DNA from 3 places in the Brevibacillus sp. AF8 genome. Region 2 is predicted to be linked to each of the others. Evidence: riboswitches for the same ligand, from Rfam matches in the RefSeq annotation. Region 2 holds a riboswitch; each other region holds the start of a gene.
The links. A riboswitch is a leader RNA that binds a small molecule or an ion and turns the genes downstream of it on or off. The one in region 2 is predicted to bind S-adenosylmethionine.
Positions count from the first base shown of each region.

Region 1 (9,660 bases), on a different contig from region 2:
AGCGGACTGGACGCTGCAATTGACCAACGAGGAGAAGCTGACGAGGCTCATGAGCGAGTACGGAGACAACATCGTGCAGCTCGCCTACTTGATCGTCAAGGATCGGGGAATTGCGGAAGACATTACCCAGGAAGTGTTTCTGAAGGCGTATCGGGGTCTGGATCAGTTCCGCCATCAGAGTAGCGTGAAAACATGGCTTTACCGAATCGCGATCAACGAGTCCCGCAAATATTTGCGTTCGTGGTCCTTTCGCCAGATTTTTTCTACATACCTCTCCAAAGAGGAAGCACCCCCGGAAAAGGTCGACACGGCAAATGTTGAATCGGCAGTCATCGGACAAATGAGCAAGATACAGGTAGCGGAGCAGGTGATGAAGCTCTCGCCGCTGTACCGAAAAGTCATGGTACTTCATTACTATGAAGATTTGTCGATAAAAGAGATTGCGCATGTGTTGGATATTTCAGAAGATGCCGTACGAACCCAATTGTCACGGGCCCGAAAACATTTTAAGACATTGTGTGAAAAGGAGGGATTGGAATGGACGTAGATAAGCAAATGCGTGAAGCGGTACGGAGTGCAAGTGAGGAATCGGTGGAGGAAGTGAGGTTTACAAAGGAAATGGAATTGCGGATCAGAGATGCGATTGCAAAGAATAAACACAAGAATCGAAACCGAATTTTCGTGGCTGGTTCGCTGGCAGCTTGCTTGGCGGTTACTGCTGTGGGAATGCACCAGCAAGGCTGGTTTCCACAGTTGCCAAATGGCAAAAATGTAACGAATGCGATTGCAACGACTGCTACGGAAACAAATAATAAAGAGGCAAATCAGAACAGTGTAATGGTGTCGGCGGAAGATGCCGTCTTACCATTGAAAAAAGTGATTCCAGCCTTGAGCAAGATGACAATAAGAGTGGATCGTACAAGCTATGGATTCAGTGCACTAACTTTACTGGAAGGGGATACTGCGCGTGCCAATGTTGTCTATGATACACAGACAGGACAAATTGAGAGCTTTACAATAAACGGTGAGCGGAAAGAACAGAAGGAGATAAACTTGCCATCATCCAAGACTGCGGCGAAAGCAGCAAGCGCATTTCTTCAAGCTTTTTTGGGGGAGGAAAGTAAGACCTATCAGCTCGTCGAGACTCAGATCTACACCGACGAGCATATGGTAAAAGGCCCATGGATGAGCGTGAATTATCAACGGATCGAAAACGGCCAGCCCGTTCCGTTCGACGTATTGTCGGTTGGAATTGACGAACGTGAGCAAGTCGCGTTTTTCGGGCGATTGAACAAGAGCGAACAAGCCTTTTTCACCAAGCTGACAGATGCCATGCCCGATTTGAGCCCATCCCTTCTTCTTTTGGATAAAGAAAAGAACCACGATGGCATGTCATTCATTTTGGGGAAAACGAACAAAGAGGGTCATGAAGTTTCTCTTGTGATCACTGGCAATGGTCAAGCATTGGAACATTATAGGCTTCTGTTTAAGGATGAAAAGGAAGCAAAGAGCCAGAAAAGAGCAGAAGGAGCAAAAGCATTGGAGCAAGAGCGACAGTTCCTGAACAAGCTGCTCGGGGCTGATAGCGAGAACTATCGGTTGTTGGACGCCAACCATCCGGGATTGTACCTGAGATACTATAACGGGATGCCGGTGTTGTCTGATGAAATAAGCATCGAAACAACCGACTCTGGCCACCTCGAATATTTCAATAAGGGGCTCGAATCATTTGAGCCGTCGCAGTACCCGGATGTATCGACTGCTGTGTCAGAAGAGGTAGCCATCAAAGAGCTGAGCGAGCATATGAAGCTTCGGTACGTGCAGAATCCGAGAATACAGCCACAATCAAATCAAGGGGATATGTGGCAGCCCATTCTGGAGTACACACCAGCTGTTTCCTTCATGCAAAGAGGACGTGAAGATGGTCAGGAGTGGTATATCGACGCGACCAATGGCAAGATGGTGTATGGAACGGGAGATAACGGGCTTGCTTATGATCAGTTGAATACGAAGGAAGCACATCCGATCGAATCTCCAAAGGAATACGTCAAGGTTCGCTCCAAGGATGAGGCAAAAGCGTTGCTGCAAGCGGAATTCGGCATACAAGTGGATGACTCGACCTATAGAGAGAGTAACCGTGACGGACGCAAGGAATACGTCTGGAATGATAAAAATGACAAGTATATCGGCGTAGAAGTTCTCGCAGAAACAGGCAGTGTCGTCGGGCTGGGGTCACCGCGATCCGATACAGCAGTGACAGTCAAACGCGAGCAAGCGGAAGAGGCTGCACTTGCCTTTCTGCCTAAATACGTTGATCCAGGCATAAAAGAAGTGCAATTGGCGCAAGTCATACAGCCAGACGAAACGAATCCTGTGTCTTCGGGCGAATGGGAATTCAGATATCTCATGAGCAAGGATGGCATTCCAGTACAGGATCGCTGGCCGAAAGCGGCTTATTCAGTAACAGTCGATCCGTCTTCTGGCAAAGTGACAAAGTTCGAAAACTACAGAGAGACGCACGAGTTGGTGGAGCTTCCAGCATCCGACGAGATCGTCTCGAAAGACAAGGCTGTTGAGGCGTATTTACGAGTCATGCCATTAAAGCTGGTCTATTTGAGGAGAGATGTGGATGGGCAAAAATTAGCTCAACCAAAGCTGGCGTATGTGCCGTGGAGTGACGAAAAGCTGGCGTTCAAATATATTACTCTGGATGCTGTGACAGGCAAGATCATCACCAAATAACAAGAAAAAAAGGCTATCCCGAAGCCATTCCTGATGGCTTTTGGGATAGCCTTTTTTACACTTATCTAACAGTCGTCACACGAGCACCCGATAATAACCAACAGGATAAACAGCACGAGCACGATTGCGAAGCAGTCACCGAAGAATCCGTTACCGCAGAAAGATGTACTCATCTTTGTTTCCCCTCCTTTCCGTTATACTCCAGTCTATACACGAATGCCGATATTGGACTGGGCGGATGCCCACTTAGGCAAAAATGGGCGGGTAAGAAGAGAAGCTCAGTAAAAAATAGACAATTCACAATTGACGGGGAGACAAAAGGGGTGTTAAGATACTTGCAAACATTCAAGACATTTCGCAAACCAACTAAATGACAAGTGTACGACTCTTATCCAGAGAGGCAGAGGGACTGGCCTGATGAAGCCTCGGCAACCGGTAAAAATCCGGTGCCAATTCCAGCAAAGCTACGTGCTTTGAAAGATAAGAGGATGTCTCAGGCGTTTTCGTATCTGCTGACAAATCCTCTTCTTTCAAAGAAGAGGATTTTTTTATTTACCCAGATGCAAGGGAGAAAAGGGGCACGTCAATGAAACCAACTTTTCGCGAACAGCTTTCCCGGAAAATTCTGATTCTGGACGGTGCAATGGGCACCATGCTTCAACAGGCGAATCTGACTGCTGATGATTTCGGCGGTGAAGCCTATGATGGCTGTAATGAACTCCTGAACTTGACCAGACCAGATGTGATTCGTTCCATTCACGAGAAATATTTAGAGGCAGGCGCAGACATCGTCGAGACAAATACGTTTGGTGCTGCTTCCATTGTTTTGGCCGAGTACGATGTGCCAGAGAAAGACCTTGAGATCAATATAGCGGCAGCTCGCTTGGCCAGAGAAGCGGTGGATGCCTATTCCACGGAGGAGTGGCCGCGTTTTGTAGCAGGTGCCATGGGACCGACGACCAAAACCCTTTCGTTGACAGGCGGTGTCACCTTCGAAGAACTGATCGAGGCATATTATCGTCAGGCAAAAGGTCTGATTCTCGGCGGCTCCGATGTTCTTCTTTTAGAAACCTCGCAAGATACGTTGAACGTCAAGGCTGGCGGGATCGGGATTCGCAAAGCTTTTGAAGAGCTTGGACAGGAGATCCCCGTGATGCTGTCAGGTACGATTGAGCCGATGGGCACGACGCTGGCGGGCCAAAATATCGAGGCGTTTTACGTCTCCTTGGAGCATATAAAGCCTGTCTCTATAGGTCTGAACTGTGCGACAGGACCTGAGTTCATGCGTGATCATCTGCGGACACTATCAGGAATTGCCCAATGTGCGGTCAGCTGTTATCCGAACGCAGGTTTGCCAGATGAGAACGGTCATTATCATGAAACGCCACAGGGACTTGCCTCGAAAATGCGGGCGTTCGCGGAACAGGGCTGGATAAACGTCGCTGGCGGTTGCTGCGGAACAACGCCTGACCATATTCAAGCGATGGCAGAAGCATTGAAAGACTGCAAGCCGCGCAGTGCTGCTGTAGAACCGCTGAGCGCGGTCTCCGGGATCGAGGTCGTTTACGTCGAAGATGACAATCGTCCCTTGCTCGTAGGGGAGAGGACCAATGTCATCGGTTCCAAAAAATTTCGTGATCTGATTGCAGCTGGTCACTATGAAGAAGCGTCTGATATTGCCCGAGCCCAAGTAAAGCGTGGTGCACATGTCATCGATATATGCTTGGCTGACCCCGACCGTGATGAATACGAAGATATGGAAAAATTCCTACAGTTCATCGTGAAAAAAGTAAAAGCACCGCTCATGATCGACTCGACAGATGCCAAGGTCATGGAGCTGGGACTTCGCTATTCGCAAGGGAAGGCCATTCTCAACTCAATTAACCTGGAAGACGGGTTGGATCGATTTGAGGAAGTGGTTCCGCTTATTCACAAGTTCGGTGCCTCCGTTGTCGTCGGAACGATTGAAGAAGCGGGTATGGCTATCACTCGCGAAAAGAAGCTGGAGGTCGCGCAACGTTCGTATGACATTCTCGTCAACCAGTATGGAATAAAGCCACAGGATATTATTTTTGATCCACTTGTCTTTCCAGTAGGGACAGGGGATGAACAATACATCGGCTCTGCCAAGGAAACCGTAGAAGGCATTCGTTTGATCAAACAGGCAATGCCTGCTTGCAAGACGATCCTGGGTGTCAGTAATGTTTCCTTCGGCTTGCCTCCTGCGGGTCGGGAAGTGCTGAATGCGGTCTTCTTGTACCACACTACTCTCGCAGGGCTTGATTACGCCATCGTTAACACAGAAAAGCTGGAGCGCTACGCTTCGATTCCAGAAGACGAGAGAAAGCTGGCAGAAGCCCTTCTATTCGAGACAAATGATGAGACATTGGCGGCCTTCACTGAATTTTATCGTCAAAAGAAAAAGGAAGTCCGTGTGGAAGTCTCCTCGTTAACACTTGAAGAACGTTTGGCCCGTTATGTAGTCGAAGGCTCCAAGGATGGTCTGGTGGAAGATCTGAAGCTGGCGCTGGATAAATACACACCACTCGAGATCATCAATGGCCCGTTGATGGCTGGGATGGAAGAGGTAGGTCGCCTGTTCAACGGCAACCAGTTGATCGTGGCAGAAGTACTGCAGAGCGCGGAAGTGATGAAGGCATCCGTATCGTTTTTAGAGCCATTCATGGAAAAAAGCGATGCCGCTGCCAAGGGGAAAATCTTGCTGGCGACAGTCAAGGGCGACGTACACGACATCGGAAAAAACCTCGTGGAAATTATTTTGTCAAACAACGGCTACAATGTCGTAAACCTGGGGATCAAGGTACCGCCAGAGCAACTGATTGCCGCATGCAGAGAAGAAAAGCCGGATGCCATCGGTCTGTCTGGACTCCTGGTAAAATCCGCGCAGCAAATGGTCATTACCGCACAAGACCTTCGTGAAGCAGGCATTGATATCCCGATGATGGTTGGCGGTGCGGCATTGACACGCAAATTCACATCGAACCGGATTGCACCGGAATACCGTGGAATTGTTTTATACGCAAAAGACGCCATGGATGGTCTGGAGCTTGTGAATCGTCTGCAAAATCCAGAAGAACGTGATCGCTTGGTAGAGGAACAGCAGCATCTGCTGGAAGCAGTCGCAACGGCTCAGCCTGTTGTCGAGGAGAAAAAAGCACCTTTGCCAGCTCGTTCAGCCATCAGCAGAACCGTTCCAATCCATCTGCCGCCCGATTGTGAACGACATGTTTTGCGACAATACCCGCTGAGCCATCTGCAACCGTATTTGAACCTGCGGATGCTCCTCGGAAAACACCTCGGCGTACGCGGAAATGTAGATAGATTGATAGAGGAAGGCGACGAGAAGGTACTGGAACTGTACGGCATTGTGGAAGAGTTATTGAATGAAGCGAAGCAAAAAGGAACCATTACGACCCACGGTGTGTATCAGTTCTTCCCGGCTCAGTCAGATGGCAACGATATTTTGGTCTATGATCCAAAAGACCACAGCAAGTTGCTGGAGCGCTTTTCGTTCCCGCGTCAGCTGGAAGAACCTCATCTTTGCCTGTCCGACTTCTTGCGACCGGTGGAGAGCAAGGAAATGGATTATGTCGGATTCCTGACTGTAACGGCTGGGGGCGGGATTCGCGAAAGATCTACAGAGCTAAAAGAGCGTGGTGACTACTTGCGCTCTCATGTCCTCCAAGCCTTGGCATTGGAGCTGGCAGAGGCATTTGCTGAGCGAATTCATCACGTCATGCGCGATGTGTGGGGTATACCAGACCCTGTTGAAATGACGATGCTAGAGCGCTTTGGAGCTAGATATCAGGGCATTCGTGTCTCCTTCGGTTACCCTGCTTGCCCGAACCTGGAAGATCAGGCGCAGTTGTTCCGTCTATTGCGTCCAGAGGATATCGGCGTTCAGCTGACAGAGGGCTTCATGATGGAGCCAGAGGCTTCTGTATCAGCGATGGTATTTGCTCACCCTGAAGCGCGTTACTTCAATGCAGGTCCATCTATTTTTGAAGTCTAAAACGACGGAGTTTGACCACGTATAAATGAAAATGGGAGAGAAGGGATGGAGTTGACGACGAGAAAGAAAGATTTACGAGCCTACTTGAAAGACCACCTCCTAGTCGGAGATGGTGCAATGGCGACCCAGCTGCACGGGCTGGGCGTCCCAGTTGGCGTCAGCTTTGAAGAGCTGTGTTTGTCCAACCCTCGTTTGGTGCATGAAGTCCATACGTCTTACTACCAGGCGGGTGCACGTTTCCTAGAGACAAATACGTATTCTGCCAACCGAGATGCATTGAGCCGTTACGGTTTGGAGCATAAAGTAGCGAGGATTAACCGGCTTGCAGTCGCCATTGCAAGGGAAGCTGCACAGGATGATGCGTATGTAGCTGGCAGCATCGGATCTATTTTGGCTGGACGGGTGAAGAAAAAGGTATTGGATGAATTCCGTGACCAGTATGAGGAACAAGCAATCGCATTGTTGCATGCGGGCGTGGATGGACTGATTCTGGAGACGTTCCTCGATTTGGAGGAGCTGCTTCTGGCGATCGAGGTAATCCGCCCGCTCACAGATGTACCCGTAATCGCGCAGTTAGCCACTTTGGAAGTAGGGCGTACACGTGATGGCTACGCTTTGACAGATGCCTTTTCTGAGCTGAAAGCCGCGGGCGCTGACGTGATCGGACTAAACTGTCGCCTTGGTCCCGCTGAACTCTTACGCTCGTTTGAAAATACAGTGATTCCAGAAGATGCACTCTTATCTGTATTCCCGAATGCAGGGCGTCTGGGGATGACTGACGGAGAATACGCTTTTAAATCATCACCTGAATATTTTGGACAGAGTGCGCTTCGTTTGCGTGAGCAGGGGGTTCGGTTGATTGGCGGATGCTGCGGAACCACACCTGCACATGTGAAGGCGATTGCGGATGCACTTGAGTCACTGGAGCCGCAAGCGCGTGTAAACCCGACCATCGTAGCTGGAGATCGTCCTACGATTTCTGTGCAGAACACGAGGGAGAGGGAGAAACCGAGCATTGTCGAGCGCGTAAAAACCGCAACGACGATCATTGTCGAGTTTGATCCGCCACGTGATCTGGATGCAGACCAATTTCTCCACGGATGCTGCGAGCTGCACAAAGCAGGAGCGGACGCGATTACGCTGGCGGATAATTCGTTGGCGACAGTTCGGATGAGCAACATGGCACTCGGGGCACTCATGAAGAGCAGACATGGAATCGATCCACTCTTGCACCTTGCTTGCCGGGACCGCAATCTGATTGGGCAGCAATCGCACTTAATGGGGCTGCACGCTCTGGGGATCGATCAAATATTGGTGATTACTGGCGATCCATCACGCTTTGGGGACTTGCCGGGTGCCAGCTCGGTATTTGACGTGACCTCGTTTGATCTAATCCGCATGGTGAAGCAGTTGAACGAAGGTGTTTCGTTCTCAGGACGTCCGTTAAAGCAAAAAGCCCAGTTCATCGTAGGCGCCGCCTTTAATCCGAATGTCCGAAATATGGATGCTGCTGTTGCCCGATTGGAAAAGAAGGTCGAGGCAGGCGCGGATTACATTATGACGCAACCTGTGTACGATGCAGAGTCCATTCGGAATGTGTACGAGGCGACGAAGCATATCGGCATTCCTGTCTTTATCGGGATCATGCCGTTGACCAGCTCGCGTAATGCGGAGTTCCTGCATAATGAAGTGCCCGGAATCAAACTGTCGACAGAGGCTCTGGAACGGATGAAAAAGGTTCAGGGAGAAGCCGCCAGACAGGAAGGAATTGCAATCGCGAAGGAATTGGTCGACACGGCCGTTCGTTACTTCAATGGTATCTATCTGATTACACCGTTCAATTATTACGAGATGGCGGCAGAGCTCATTTCATATACACGCCAGCAAAGCTCTTTGGTGAAGATGGCCCAGGCTTAACGGTTTTACGCCAGATATATAGGGAAGGCCCATTGTATAGACAGGCTATAGCCTTGCTTCTAATACACATGGGCCTTCATTTCGTTTAGCATAAAGGCGGTCTTGAGAGCTTCCCGATTGCAAAACTGTTGAATCTCCGCAAGGTCCATCTGGGCATACAGCTTTTTGCGTAAAAAACGTTCAATGATATGCGGGAAAGTGAGATCGACAAAGAGCAAATGCAGTTGCTCCATCGAAAGGGGATTTTCTTGGAGATAGCCACGCAATATATGAGAGAACAATTCCTCGTTCCACTGGTCATTTTTTCGCATAGCAAGGGATAGAACACGGGCAATGTCTTTGGACGGAAAATCGTAACGAACGTCCTCCCAGTCAATGATCGCAATTCTTTGATTACTGACGAGCAAATTCCCATTATTAAAATCTCCATGACAGAGAAAATGGTTGGTTAAGGGTTCCCTTTTCCATTTCGAAAAGTATGGAGAGGATATCAAATGTTCCTTTGCTGTGATCCCGGCTTGTTTAAAAAAAGGAAGGTATTCCGCGATCACAGCGTATTTTTGATCATTCTTCCCGGCATATTGAAGCTCCCACTTCTCAAGGGCAGCTAAATCTGTCTTGTACTCCACGGTCCATTTTTCTGCGCCATTATAAAGGTTGCCATGCTTGGAAGAAAAACCGAGCGACCTCATATGAAATTTGCCCAATACCGAGCCGATCCGTTCCATTCGAATAGGGGAGTTATACGCGATATTTGGCCAGGATAGCCTTTGGTGGAGAACGAAAAGATTTTCCTTATGAGTTATGTAACGCTTATTATTTTTGGTTCGTTGAATGTCGGGGATGAGTACGTCTTTTTTCCGCAAATGCGCTTCAGCATCCAGGATGAAATGTAAACGTTCCTTTTGCAGAGGGGAAGCTTTTCCAATGAATTTGCCATTGGTTGTTTCCAAGTAAATGACGAGTGA
Region 1 covers NZ_JAGQDN010000002.1:122,149-131,808, forward strand. The annotation lists gene KB186_RS03650 (sigma-70 family RNA polymerase sigma factor) at 1-547, shown strand, start outside; gene KB186_RS03655 (YcdB/YcdC domain-containing protein) at 538-2,742, shown strand; gene KB186_RS03660 (YjcZ family sporulation protein) at 2,808-2,915, opposite strand; SAM riboswitch class I at 3,128-3,229, shown strand; gene metH (methionine synthase) at 3,329-6,775, shown strand; gene KB186_RS03670 (bifunctional homocysteine S-methyltransferase/methylenetetrahydrofolate reductase) at 6,821-8,692, shown strand; gene KB186_RS03675 (phosphotransferase) at 8,752-9,660, opposite strand, start outside.
Region 1: another riboswitch for S-adenosylmethionine. It lies ahead of metH (methionine synthase); the one in region 2 lies ahead of KB186_RS19085 (homocysteine synthase).

Region 2 (9,660 bases):
CGAAGCTGCTACGGAAGCGAGGGACGAGCAAGGAGCCGAAGAAATATCCCAATGGATAGCCAGCCAAGAACAAGCCTACATGAAACGAGGTGCCTTGCAGCTCTCCGGCTACAAAAGGCAGGTTTAGTACGAGTGTGACTCCGACAGCGAATTGGACGAGAGCTGAGTACAGGCCAAGCCAGAGCAGAAGGGGTTTCTGCCAAAAAATCGCTAGACCAGCCTTAAACATGACGAACCAGGATTGCTTCTTGTTGGCAGTATCCGCTGGGGCGATTGGACAAAGAACCAGAAAGAAACCGCTGAGCGCATAGCTGATCGCGACCAATGCGAGTACGGCCTCACCACCAATACTCGCCACGAGAATCCCAGCCAAAGGCGGACCCGTAATCAAGGCAATTCGCAGGACGCTATCCAAATAGGCATTGGCTTGGAGGAGTTGCTCTCTTTTGACCAGAGTAGGGAGGAGCGACTGACTGGCTGGCACATACAGCGGTTGGACGAGACCGTTGATCAAAGCAGTGAAATACAGCGGCCAGAGCGATTCTGTCCCGGAAGTAATGACTGCAAAGGACAAACAAAACGCAGCAGCTCGCATCCATTGAGAAAAAAGCATGACACGCTTCTTATCGAATCGGTCGATGTACGGCCCGGCTACCAACTGAATCGCGAGCGACGGCAAAAAATACAGAAGCCACATCTGTCCGACCGCACCTTGTGAGCCTGTTGCCTGATAGATTATCCAGCTATTGGCGAGGGTACCAAGTGAGGCGCCGAGTTCTGAAATGAGCTGACCGAAAAGAATCCAACGGTAAGAACGCTGCTGCCAGACAGAGGCTTGTACCGCGGTTTGGTTCATGGGTTGCTCCTGTCCAGGAAGTCATCCCACATCAGGGGAAGCTTGTCCAGTGTATGACGGCGTAGTCTGTAACGGGAGCCTGCTTGTTCAACGAGATGGGCAGACCGCAGCATGGACAGGTGATGGTGCACGGTCGATTTCGCCATGGAGAGTTGATCGGTTATCTCTTGCAGACTCAGGTCCTTTTCCGCCAGCAATTTGACCATGCGTAGCCTGTGCTCGTCTCCGAGTGCTTTTAAGGCTTGCACCAGTGAAGGGGGTGGCTGATAAGGATCTACAGCATCGTGCAAATTTTCGTCGGCCACAGGGTAATAAAAAATTTTCGTCCCGACAGCATCGGCCTGTACGGTCCACGGGCGATAGATCGCTTGTGGAATCAGCAGGACGCGTGTCACGGCAGGCTCAGGGAGGTAGTTCGAACCCGTCGCATACTCTACCAAGGCTTCCGGGGTGAGCTTTCCTAGCTTGTTTTGCTTTTGCGACCAATCCCGTTCTAGCATGCGAACGATTTCTTCCTCATGCGGCTTGATGTGAGTGGTATACCAGCCTTCCATCAATTGGAGAATATGGCCCCGCAGCTCTTCTGCATCAACGGAAGTAATATGGCCGATATACGATTCAAAAAAGAGGTGCGCACGGCACGCTTCCTGCAAAGCGGCGCAATCATCTTCGCTTCCTTGTGCAGCCTTCCGCCGTGCTTCCTGCATATTTTCACCGAGATAAGGGAGGGCTTCGTATCGGAGCTGTTCTGTTGAGAGCTCTCTGACATACGAGAGAAAGGAATCCAGATCAGCGAAAGGGCAAAGATCGAGCAGTTGCAAAAGCGTCTTCCACGTGTTGTGCTCCTTCGCATATTCAACCTCTTGCCGTACAGAAGGTGATAGCTCGTCCAACAGTTGGCGCCAGTAGGCAGGAGGGTGTTCCATCGTGTGATGCAATTGATCGTAGGTAGCGGCAGCGATTCCCAGGGCAGCTTCGAATAAAGGAGAATACGAAAGCTCAACCCGGTAGGTCGTTCGTTCACTGCCAATGTTCAAAATCTTCATGTGATCATCCTTCCAAAATTTGTGCATGATTGTATTTTATAAATACCGAATGTTAAATTCAATCTTTTTCGAACGAAAATAGAAAAGGAAAAGAAGAATCACAAAATCTCTATCCAAAGAGATGACGTGATTCTTCTTTCTGTAAAGGTATGGTTAACCTACCGTGGATAATTGCAACGCACGCTGCAGGGCTTGCTCCAAATCGGAAATGATATCGTCAATGGATTCTGTGCCGACGGAGAGGCGAATAAGTCCCGGGGTCACTCCGGCTGCTGCCTGCTCTTCTTCCGTCATCTGCTGATGTGTTGTGCTGGCTGGGTGAATGATGAGTGACTTGGAGTCTCCGACATTTGCGAGATGAGAGAACAGCTTCACTGACTCGATCAATGTTTTTCCTGCCTCAACGCCGCCGCGAATGCCAAAGGTCAGAATCGCGCCAGCACCTTTTGGCAAATATTTTTGTGCCAATTCACGCTGGGAGTCTGACTCCAATCCCGGATAACTCACCCACTCTACGGCAGAGTGATTGGCGAGAAACTGGGCTACTGCCAAGGCGTTTTGGCTATGCCGCTCGATGCGCAGATGCAGAGTTTCTAATCCTTGCAGGAACAAGAAGGAGTTGATCGGGGCGACTGCTGCTCCGATATCGCGCTGGAGCTGAACACGGGCCTTGATAATATAGGCAAGCGGACCGACTGCTTCTGTATAGACGACGCCATGATAGCTAGGGTCTGGTGTAGTCAGACCTGGGAATTTTCCGTTGTTCCAGTCGAATTTTCCAGAGTCTACAATGATACCGCCAATTGCCGTTCCGTGGCCGCCGATGAATTTGGTGGTGGAGTGCACGACGATATCGGCCCCGTGCTCAAAAGGACGGCACAAAATCGGAGTTGCAAAGGTGTTGTCCACGATCAAAGGCACGCCATTTTCGTGAGCAATATGGGCGATCGCCTCGATATCAGCGACATCAATGCGCGGGTTTCCGATTGTCTCGCAAAACACGGCTTTTGTCTTTTCATTGATATAGGACCGGAAATTTTCCGGATTGGATTGATCTGCAAAATGAACCTTGATTCCAAGGCGGGGAAGCGTGTGGGCGAACAGGTTGTAGGTACCGCCGTAGAGGCTGCTGGAAGCGACGATCTCGTCTCCTGCATGCGCAATATTTAAGATCGCGAATGTGATGGCAGCTTGCCCGGATGCGGTTGCGAGTGCGCCAACACCACCTTCAAGTAAGGCAACGCGCTTCTCAAACACATCCTGCGTGGGATTCATGATACGTGTATAGATGTTCCCAAACTCTTTTAAGCCAAACAGGTTGGCTGCATGCTCCGTATCGCGGAAAACATAGGAGGTCGTCTGATAGATCGGAACAGCACGCGAGCCTGTTACAGGGTCAACCTCCTGTCCACCGTGTACCGCAAGTGTTTCTGGCTTCCATTGTTGTTGGTCGGACATGTCCATCTCTCCTTTTACTATGGGGAATCGGCAAATAAAAAAACGGAGCATTCTCCTGAGAAGAAGAAGCTCCATCATGCACGGGCTTTTGTTCATCTCTCAGAATCACTGGATTCTGCAGGAATTGGCACCATGCAGCTAGTCTGCTGGTTGCCGGGCTTCGTAGGGCCTGTCCCTCCACCGCTCTTGATGAAAACAATTGTTGTCGTAATTGTATGAAAATAAAGCCTTGCTGTCAACGATAAATATACAGTTATCGGGGAGGTTTTTATGTATATATGAATGAAGGTGGTTCACTCATGCCATTAATTTGTAACGGTTTTGTCTCAAGCTGTTCACATCCCGTGTGGCTATTGCCGCAGCGAAATAGGAGATAATGGTAGAAAATGGGGAGTATGGATGCATGGTGAAGCCAAGTGCTCTTCGCGTTAGAAAAGTAAAAAAGCGTGTGATATCATGGAGGTGGTTACAACTGATCTGATTGTACATATAGGAGGATAAATAGCGATGAGCCATGGAGTAAAGGAAATTACACCACAAGAGCTGTTGGAAAAGCTGGAAGCCAAAGAGGAACTGCAAGTCATTGATGTACGTGAAGTGGAAGAGTGGAATGCAGGTCACATTAAAGAGGCAAAGCTGATCCCGCTCGGCTTTTTGCCACATCGCATTGATGAATTGGATAAGAACATTCCGATTGTGATGGTTTGCCGCAGTGGTGCCAGAAGCAATACAGCAACAGAGTATTTGAGTGCACAAGGATACGACGTGGCAAATATGGTTGGCGGCATGCTCGCATGGCCAGGTGAAGTGGAACAGTAAGACGTGATAGAAACAGTGTGAATGCCTCCCGTATGTAATCAGGAGGCATCACGCATGGGACAAGCAGGGAGGTAGCAACCCGTGAGTGAAGGAGCACAATTGCAGCAGGAATCTGCAATGAAAAAACATTGGTTTCCTGTGTTAGCTGGTATTATCCTTTTGGCTATCATCGGAGTATTTGGTTATAATTACATGACAGAAGAGAAGATCGAAGTGTTGAAGCCGATCGCGGACTTCACCTTGGACAACAGTGACGGAACAACCTACACATTTCATTCAAGTGCTGGCAAGGTACGATTGGTAGAGTTTATGTTTACCAAGTGCCCGGATATTTGTCCGGCGACTACGTTCAACATGGCCAAGCTGCAAGATCAGCTGAAGGAAAAGGGACTGTTCGGAGACAAAGTGGAGTTTGTTTCCATTTCTTTTGACCCTGATAACGATACGCCGGAAGTCTTGCAGGAGTATGCAGCCAAGTTCAAGGCAGATCAGAGTGGCTGGAAGTTCCTGCGTGGGGACGCTCAGGCTGTAGAGAAAGTGACGAAGGATTTTGGTCTGATGGTCATTAAGGAGCCAGATGGTTCTTATTCACATACGGCTCGCATGTTCCTGGTGGATGGAGATGGAAACATGCGTCGCGCGTACGGGATGGCAGCCAACATGGAACTGGATGTCATGATGAAAGAGATGGTACAGCTCGCTGACTAGCGGGTCTCCTCATAGGAGATGTTTACGACTTCTTCTGTCTGATTCACGAATTCAATATGAACGAGTAACGCCCACCTGCGATTGCTTTCTTGAAGCAAGAGCTTAAACGTCTCTTCCGACGTGGTGGGCGTTTTTTGTTTTCGTCCGACATGCAGGTAATCCACAATTTGAGCGCTTGGATATCGCTTCATCGTTTCCTGCATTGCGAGTCTGCCCCATTTTGCATAGGAAGGCTGGGCGTAGGTAGGGACCGTCTGAAAGATGAAGAGGAAAAGTACGATAGAGAGAAGGGGCATCATGTTCCGATAGCGAAATAGGCGACGAGTGGTTTGCACTTGCTGATCCCTCTCCTTTTCGAAATGGCTTGCCATGTATTTTGAAGACTTTTCGGAATATGATTCGTAGAAAATAATGACAATGAAGTGCGGGAGGTATTCGATGCATTACTTGCTCATTCCCTTATTTGGCGTTCCTGTGTTAGTGGGGGTTCTTGCGGCGATTTTCCAAAAGCCTCCTTTCTGGAAAAAATGGGGGCTCACGATTGCTTCAGCGGTATTGATTTACGGGGGCTGCTTCGCCGCGAATGTATATTGGCAAATGAAGTATGGCATTCCGGTGCTGCCCACGGAGGCCGACTTGGAGGTATTTTTCTATTTTTGTATCCTGTTGGTGTTTGTTTGTATCCTCCTGTATATTGGCTTTTTGATCACGATGAGAAAACAGTTTTGGAAGATGAACCTCGTTTTTCTATGCACAGCTTTTGGTTTGTTTAGCTTTTTTGCTGCTGCCTTTTTAGGGATGGGTCCCTTTTTGAAGAAAGCGGAGTACGTTATCATCGTACAAAAAGCAAAAGACCAGTGGAAAGAGGCGAAGATGGACAATGAGAAGCCCATTGACCTCGCCCTCGTATACAGCAGACAAGAGTGTACGAAAAATTGTGCCGGGTATCCTTATTCAAGCCTCATTCTGGTACGGAATCAGTCTGACCAGCCGTTGGAGATCGATTTGAAGCTGCGATTGAAAAACAAAAGCGGCGCCGTATTAAAAGAAGTCGAGGCCGTACCACTACAACTCTCTTCAGGAGAAATTACGGAGGTATGGACGGGCGATTCTTATGCGAAGCACGACTTCTGGGCGAGAGCTAGTGTCGTTACCGATGAACGAGTTACCGATTTGGAGTATCAGTATTCGATTATTGACCGAAGATGAATGTGTGGAATAGACAAGACTGGGTGAAACGAACGTCTTACGTTGTGATATAATAAGAATGGCATGCTTGGTTCGGATTCCCATAATCATGCACGACGATGTTAGGAGGAAAGAGTTTGAGCGACGTTAAGATTTTCGCGATGGGCGGCCTCGGCGAGATCGGAAAAAATATGTACTGCGTCGAGTATGAGGACGAAATCATCATCATTGACTGCGGGGTGAAATTCCCCGAGAACGAAATGTTCGGTATCGATCTGGTTATCCCGGATGTTTCCTATTTAGTGGACAACCAGCATAAGATCAAAGCACTTTTGTTAACGCACGGACATGAGGATCACATTGGCGCGATTCCTTATATTTTACGGCAAATCAAGGTGCCGATTTACGGTGGTCGTCTGACCCTGGGCTTGGTCAAGGCGAAGCTGGAAGAGCACCGTTTGCAGAATGAAGTGAAGCTGATTCCGATTTCGGAAGATACGGAAATTCCTTTTGCGAAGCTGAAGGCGACATTCTTCCGGACGAACCACAGTATTCCAGATTCTCTGGGAATTGTGCTCCATACACCAGAGGGAATGGTCATTCACACGGGTGACTTCAAGTTTGACATGACACCAGTCGGACAAACAACGGAGTACGGAAAAATTGCACGCATTGGTGCGAGCGGAGATGTTTTGGCGCTTTTGTCCGATAGTACGAACAGTGAGCGTCCTGGATTTACGATGTCAGAGAGATCGGTAGGGGAAGGGATTCTCGATGTGGTACGCAAAGCGCGTGGACGCATCATTCTGGCTACCTTCGCTTCCAACGTGCATCGTCTGCAGCAAGTGGTAGATGCTGCAGAGCAGTGCAATCGCAAAGTAGCGGTTATTGGCCGCAGTATGGAAAAGGTATTCTTGATTGGTCAAGAGCTGGGCTATATTCAGATGCCAGAGGGCATGCTGATTGATATTAAGCACATCGATAATTACGCGGACAACCAAGTGCTGATTATTTGCACAGGCAGTCAAGGTGAGCCGATGGCAGCGTTGACCCGGATTGCATCCGGATCGCATCGCACTGTTTCCATTTATCCGGAAGATACAGTGATCATTTCTGCATCTCCGATTCCAGGAAACACGATCAACGTAAGCCGCACGATAGACAAGCTGTACCGTGCAGGTGCCAATGTAGTATTGAGTCACGAATTTGATATTCACGCATCGGGTCATGGCAGCAGCGAAGAGTTGAAGCTCATGCTGAACTTCATTCGTCCGAAATATTTTATCCCGATCCACGGGGAATACCGGATGCTCAAGACTCACTCCAAGCTGGCCCAACAGGTTGGGATCGAGGAGAGCAACATCTTTATTATGGACAACGGCGAAGTGCTGAATTGCAACCGCGAAAAAGCGTGGCTCAGTAAAGTACAAGCAGGGATTGTCCTCATTGATGGCAGCGGTATCGGCGACGTCGGCAATATCGTCCTGCGCGACCGCAAGCATTTGGCTGAGGATGGCTTGATGGTCGTGGTTGTCAGCTTGGATATGAAAAACTTCAAAATTTTGACGGGCCCAGATATCGTGAGCCGCGGCTTCGTATACGTACGCGGTTCAGAATCCTTGATTCAGGAAGCGACACAGCTTGTTCGTGGGCGTCTACAGGAAGCATTGGATAAGAAAATCAAGGAATGGTCTGAGCTGAAGTCACAGATTAATGAAGTGATCAAGCCGTTCATTTATGAAAAAACAGGCCGTAACCCAATGATTCTTACCATTTTGATGGAAGTGTAGCTCCTGCTTTCTCGGGTAGGCGCGGTCGGGGTATAATAATAAGTAAGTTGAACTTCGTGATAAAAAGGAGAGTTGCCCAATGATGTCTTATGAAGCATATATGAGCCAAGTCATTCAACCGATGCGCGATGAGTTGACTCGCAACGGTTTTCAAGAGCTTCGCACTGCTGAAGAAGTAGAGCAAGCACTGCCAAATGCAAAAGGCCTGACACTGGTTGTCGTGAACTCGGTTTGTGGCTGCGCAGCAGGACTCGCTCGTCCAGCAGTTGTACATTCCTTGAACCACACTACCAAGCCGGATAACATCTTCACTGTATTCGCTGGTCAAGACAAGGAAGCAACTGCAAAAGCTCGTGAGTATTTCGAAGGCTATGCTCCATCTTCCCCTTCCTTCGCGATCATGAAAGACGGCAAAATCATGACCATGATCGAGCGTCATCAGATCGAGAACAACGAACTGGCAACAATCGCTGGCCTGTTGACCAACGCTTACGACACTTACAAATAAGAAATGCGAAACATTTAAGAGGCGCCCGGTAACGGGCGTCTTTTTTGACAGACTTGGTGTTAGTAATCGTTTGAAATGGGGCTGTAGTGAAGAGAAGAATATTTCCAGTCTAGGCTCCAGGCTCCGTCCATCTGAGGGTTAAGACTGTCCGCTCCGAAGGGATTCGCGGGGAAACGCAAAAGTGGTAGCCGCTACGCCGTATGGGCACGGTTGCGTTTCTGTTGCCCGCGAATCCCTTCTCCGCTCGGTAGGACTCCACAAGTCGCTACGCCTGGAAATATTCTTCTCTGTCGTTACTGAGGACATTTCTTCATTCTTTCCAAAAAGCGAAACACGCCTTTAAGCGGCTACCTCTGAAATGCATCCTGAAGAGACCACTTTGGCCGCGGTTTCGCTTTTTGCATGGAGTCGTGCAGTCAATCCTCTAGGGGGTGGCCCTAGAAGCTGAGTGTTTTCTCCTGTTTCCTCCTCAACACTACAGCCCTAACTCAAATTTATTGGGAATTGATTTCCTTTTGTTACTATACTAAAATGTTTAATAAGTATAATAATGAAGGAGGATAGAAAATGAATAAGCTGGTAGTGATTACAGGCGTGACACGTGGGTTGGGCAGAGAGATGGTCGAGCGTTTTCACGAAGCAGGCTGGACAGTTGCAGGCTGCGGTCGTTCGGAAAAAGAGGTGCAAAGACTGCGCCAGCAATTCGGAGATCAGCATCATTTTTCTGTTGTCGACGTTTCGGTCATGGAGCAAGTGGAAAAGTGGGCAGAGGAAACCAAAGCCGCGGTGGGAGTTCCCGATCTGTTGATTAACAATGCTTCCATTATAAACCGGAACAGTCCAGTCATTGGGCTTGCAGCAAATGAGTTTTCAAGAGTAATGGACATCAATGTGAATGGTGTTTTCTATGTGATTCGCGCCTTTTTACCGTTTATGGTTCAGCGCGCAAAAGGAGGAGTCGTCGTCAATATCAGCTCGTATTGGGGAAGATACGGGGAAGCGTTTTTATCGCCGTACTGCGCTTCGAAGTTCGCTATCGAAGGATTGACGCAATCATTGGCAGCCGAATTGCCTGAGGGAATGGCGGCAGTGACGCTTGATCCAGGAGGCAGTATCGATACTTCTATGCTCCGTTCATGCTCACCAGAAGATGTGGACACCGCACCGAATCCGGTAGAGTGGAGCCATGTAGCGGTACCGTACATCATCAGTCTTGGTCCGAAAGACAACGGAAAGTCACTTACCTGCCCACCCGTGAGAAAAAGAACCAACTGAATATCATTGCCA
Region 2 covers NZ_JAGQDN010000015.1:111,106-120,765, forward strand. The annotation lists gene KB186_RS19075 (MFS transporter) at 1-856, opposite strand, end outside; gene KB186_RS19080 (ArsR/SmtB family transcription factor) at 853-1,902, opposite strand; gene KB186_RS19085 (homocysteine synthase) at 2,056-3,360, opposite strand; SAM riboswitch class I at 3,450-3,556, opposite strand; gene KB186_RS19090 (rhodanese-like domain-containing protein) at 3,868-4,179, shown strand; gene KB186_RS19095 (SCO family protein) at 4,261-4,887, shown strand; gene KB186_RS19100 (YqzG/YhdC family protein) at 4,884-5,222, opposite strand; gene KB186_RS19105 (hypothetical protein) at 5,326-6,096, shown strand; gene rnjA (ribonuclease J1) at 6,195-7,865, shown strand; gene KB186_RS19115 (BrxA/BrxB family bacilliredoxin) at 7,945-8,373, shown strand; gene KB186_RS19120 (SDR family oxidoreductase) at 8,941-9,648, shown strand.

Region 3 (5,120 bases), on a different contig from region 2:
GAATCATACAACCAACGCTTCCACGATGTCAACACCCTTTTGTGCAAAAATTCGCACCTTGCTATCAATAGCTGGATTGTGTTCCCGATGCCGCAGGGTGATCCCAATTCCACCAGTCTACTTTGCCTAAAAACGCTGCTGTTATCGACTTTTCGGCCTTGAGCTTCAACAGTTCTTTCGTAGGTCCAGTGAGGACGGCGCCGTAGATTCGCACTCCGTTTTGCTGCATGTAGTTGTATCGTTCGGCTATCTGAAGGTCGCTACGAAATAGCAAAGATCTGCCGACATCGCGAGCCAGATCTTCTTGCTCAGATAAGTACTTCATCTCTTCTAAGTAGGCGGCCATTCTTCTGTTCCCTTCCCCGTTTACCCGAATGGGCGCATCTCCGTAATCCAGTTCATGCTGCGCAAATCCCCACACGTACCCGGGACCGAGAAATCGATTTGCCCCATCGTCTTCTGCTTGCTTTCGCTCCACCCCTGTGTCTACCGCAAACCAAACCGTATCTTGTCCCGAAGAGGTGACATGGCGGGAAACCAATTCATAGTACTCCTCGTATGTTAGGAAGTGATCGAAGGAAATCGCGAGCTGAGAAACGGTCCCCTCAGGTAGCTTCTCCATCGTTGTCCAGGCAGGTGCAGTGCGAGATTCCGTATCCCCCATTTCCCCGTCTGTCGGATAACGGAAATACAGCTTCTGTTCCCTAACCCCGTTCGTCCATTGCGGCTTCGTATTTACGTTCCATAGCACATTCGTACTCTCAAAACGACCAGCGACCTTTTCTTCCCCCCCAACCCGCTCACGTAGTTCCATGCTGATGTTTCCGTACAGCAATCCGACCTGCGAGCCACTACTACCCACTCTCACACCTGGCTGAGTAAAATTGACTATCGACTTCGCAACGCGGAACAGATCTTCATGCATCAGCGACCCGACCCAGCCATTCAAAATCAGCAACACAACTCCGGCCAAAAAGGGAAGCCCTATGGTGAACCCAGCGTTGGACAACCGATTTTTCCATTTCCCCCGGCGCACAATGGCACGCTGTTTTTCAGCCGACAGTGCTTCAGGCTGGTTTATTTTCACCTTGTCCTCCCCCGTTTCTTCCCCCAACAAAAGCCTTTCCAACCGCTGTGCGTACTCCACGTCAGCCGCTATTTCTTCCTCGAATAGTTTTGAATCTTCTTCCGCCATTTCCCCACGCAAATAAGCAAGCAGCCTTTGCTCGCGATGATTCTCATCCTTGTTCATCACTGGCTTTCCTCCCTCCACAACTGCCGCATCTTTTGTCGTCCCCGAAACAAGGAACGCTTGACGTCTGCCAGCTCAATCCCGAGTACCTCTGCCATCTCCGCATAGGAAAACTGCAATGCAGACAACAAAATGACCTGTCTCTGCTTTTCCGGAAGCTTCTCCAAATAGTCGTGGGCCACTTCCCACAGCTCCTGATTCACGACATGCTCAGCCGGATCAACAGCCGAATGATCAGGTCTTTCTGGCAGGGCTTCTACAAACGCAAATCGTTGTTTCGTCCTCTTACGATAACCATCCACGAAAGCGTGATAGGCCACCTTGAACAGCCAGGGCCGTACTTTTTCCCCACGGTAGTCGTCCAAGGAAGAGAAGGCGCGACAAAAGGTTTCCTGTGTCAAATCCTCTGCCAGCTTCTCATCTCGTGTCAGCCGGAAAAGATAGCGGTAAATATCGTTTACATGCAGCTGGTACACATCCTCCAGACCTACTTTCCCAAACCGTTCACACCCCTTCATCCCTTACCACGAAGGAATTGCCAAAAAGTTTCACCTTAGTCTCATTTTTCTCATAACTTGCTGCACATTCTCTGCAAAAACAAAGATTGACTCCTGACAATGAACGTCATATCATGGGGGAAACGAATAACTCTTATCGCGAGCTGGCTGAGGGACTGGCCCTATGATGCCCGGCAACCGGCGCTATACCATGATTCGTACGCTCATAATTGCGTACCTTGGATAGCGAAACGGTGCTAATTCCAACGGATAAGAGTCGAGATCGAGCACTTTGGGCTCGTTTCGGCTACTGACCCGAGAGATGAGAGGAGACGAGACGCTTTCATAGTCGACAACCGCCTCCCCGCTCAATGGGGAGGCTTTTTTAATAATTCAAGGAGGATTAGGCGTACCATGAGTGAACAACGTATCCTCGTCACCTATCTCACACAAGCAAAAGACTTGAACAAGAAAGCGGAAGCCATTGCTGTCGGCATGACAGTCGGTTCCTGGACGGACCTGCCGCTTGCCAAGCAAGCTGAGCTAGCGCCTTATCTCGGTGAAGCCGTGAGCGCGACACCGATTGCGACACTGGAAAACGGAGAAACACGCGGTCTGATTACCGTTAGCTATCCGACTCGCAATTTTACAGCAGACATTCCATCCTTGTTGACCGGAATATTCGGTAAACTGTCGATGGATGGCAAAATCAAGCTCGTTGACGTTGTTTTCCCTGACTCATTCCTTCGGGCCTTTCCTGGACCGAAGTTCGGCATTGATGGTCTGCGCGAACGTTTAGGGGCACATGACCGTCCACTCTTGATGAGCATTTTCAAATCGTGCCTGGGTCTTCCTTTCGACGATTTGAAGACACAATTCCGAGCACAAGCCTTGGGCGGAGTTGATCTCGTGAAAGATGACGAAATCTTCTTTGCAGACGACCGCGCTCCTTTTATCGAACGGATCAAAGCGTTTAAGCAGATCTCCCAGGAGACCGAAGCCGAAACAGGCAAGCCCGTCCTCTATGCAGCCAACCTGACTGGACCTGTGCATGAGCTGAACGAAAAAGCGAAGCGTGCGGTAGAGGCGGGTGCTGACTGCCTTTTGTTCAACGTGCTGGCGTTTGGCTTCGATGCTCTGCACCGTTTGGCAGCCGATCCTGATGTACACGTACCGATCATGGCACATCCGGCTTTGGCAGGGGCTTACTATCCTTCACCTGACTACGGTATCGCCACCCCGCTTCTACTCGGCACGTTGATGCGTGTAGCTGGGGCAGATTTGGTACTCTTCCCGTCTCCGTACGGCAATGTCGCCCTGGACAAAACAGAAGCGTTGCAGCTCGCCAAGCATTTGACTGACCCACTGAATGGTGTACGACGTTCCTTCCCGGTTCCATCTGCCGGCATTCATCCGGGGCTGGTTCCACAGCTGTATCAAGACTTCGGTATCGATCAAATCGTCAATGCAGGGGGCGGAATCCACGGTCATCCTGGTGGAGCAACCGCAGGAGCAAAAGCTTTCGTTGCCGCGATTGAGGCAGTCACCGCAGGTCGAACATTGGAAGAGGCTGCTGCTGAATCACAAGAGCTGGCGATCGCTCTGGAAAAGTGGGGTGGCGCACGATGAGCAAGAAGCTCGTCCTGTTCTGCGATTTCGACGGAACGATTACCGAAAAAGACAACATTGTAGCGATTGTCCGCAAGTTTGCTCCCCCTGAGTGGGAAGGCTTGACGGAGCAAATCCTTTCGCAAAAAATAAGCGTTCAGGAAGGGGTTGGCAAGCTGTTTCAACTCTTGCCCTCCTCCTTGCGCCAGGACATTATCGATTTTATTGTCCATGAAGCGACCATTCGCCCGGGATTTGCTGAATTTGTGAGCTATTGCCGCGCAGAAGGCATCGAGCTGTTGATCACGAGTGGCGGCATCGACTTTTTTCTGGAGCCTATCCTGGCACCCTTCGATCTTACCGATGTGCCGATCTACTGTAATGGCAGTGATTTCAGCGGCGAGCGTATCACCATTACGTGGCCCAACGCTTGCGATGAACATTGCACGAACGGCTGTGGCATGTGCAAGACGACCATCATCCGTCGTTACGATCCAACAACTCATTTCCGCATCGTCATCGGCGACTCCATCACTGATTTGGCTGGAGCCAAAATCGCTGACTATGTGATTGCCCGTTCCTTCCTCGCTGACAAGGCGGAAGAGCTGCAATTGCCGCATAGCAAGTTTGCCACGTTCCACGATGTGATTCGCATTTTACAGCAAGTCCAACAGGAGGTCGTCTAATTCATGACTGCAACACTCGAACAACGTCTGGATGCCTTTCGCCGTCTGGATGACGCCAAGCTGACATTTGCCCGCCGGGACTGGTTTCCCGGCACCAGTGGCAATCTCTCTATTAAAATACAAAACGATCCCTTGCAATTTGCTGTAACGGCAAGCGGCAAAGACAAAACCAAGCTGTCCCCCGAAGATTACCTGGTTGTGGATCAAGACTCTCGTCCAGTGGATGAAACTGCTCTCAAGCCGTCCGCAGAAACACTCATCCACGCCGTCGTATACAAAACGTTCCCGAAGGCAGGGGCTTGCTTCCACGTCCATACCGTATGGAACAACCTCATTTCCGAGCTGTACTTTGGACAACGGGCTTTCTCCATACAAGGACAAGAGCTGATCAAGGGACTCGGAATCTGGGAAGAAAACGCACGCATTACTGTTCCGATTGTTGAGAACTTTGCTGATATTCCGACCTTGGCTACCGAAATTGAAAAAGTGATTACACCAGAAGTTCCCGGCGTACTCATCCGTAACCACGGTATCTACACGTGGGGCGGCAATGACTTCGAGGCTAAGCGCCACCTGGAAGCTTTTGAGTTCCTATTCGAGTATCACGCCCGCTGGCTGCAATTGCGCCAAGCAGTCGTGTCCACTACAACCACCAATTAAGGAGGAATAAACGATGGCACAAATTCGTTTTCACGACAACAATGAGTACATTTCCGCACCCGAGGAAGTTGTCTCCTTCCTGGATACCCAAGAGATCATTTATGAAAAATGGGGCGTGGATCGCCTTGATCCAAAGCACCGTGATAACTACAGCCCGACAGACGAGGAGAAACAAGAGATTCTCGACACCTTTAAACCGGAAATCGATGCAATCAGCCAACGTCGCGGTTACTTGACAGCGGACATTATCGTCCTCTCTGACAAAACACCTAATCTCGACGAGCTGTTGGTGAAATTCAAGGGCGAGCATCACCACACCGACGATGAGTGCCGCTTCTGCGTCGATGGTCACGGTATTTTCGCTATCAAGGGCAAAGACGGTCGCTACTTCGACGTCGAGCTGGAGCCGGGCGATCT
Region 3 covers NZ_JAGQDN010000005.1:193-5,312, reverse strand. The annotation lists gene KB186_RS09295 (anti-sigma factor) at 65-1,252, opposite strand; gene KB186_RS09290 (sigma-70 family RNA polymerase sigma factor) at 1,252-1,770, opposite strand; SAM riboswitch class I at 1,901-2,078, shown strand; gene KB186_RS09285 (2,3-diketo-5-methylthiopentyl-1-phosphate enolase) at 2,164-3,378, shown strand; gene KB186_RS09280 (2-hydroxy-3-keto-5-methylthiopentenyl-1-phosphate phosphatase) at 3,375-4,043, shown strand; gene KB186_RS09275 (methylthioribulose 1-phosphate dehydratase) at 4,047-4,703, shown strand; gene KB186_RS09270 (1,2-dihydroxy-3-keto-5-methylthiopentene dioxygenase) at 4,717-5,120, shown strand, end outside.
Region 3: another riboswitch for S-adenosylmethionine. It lies ahead of KB186_RS09285 (2,3-diketo-5-methylthiopentyl-1-phosphate enolase); the one in region 2 lies ahead of KB186_RS19085 (homocysteine synthase).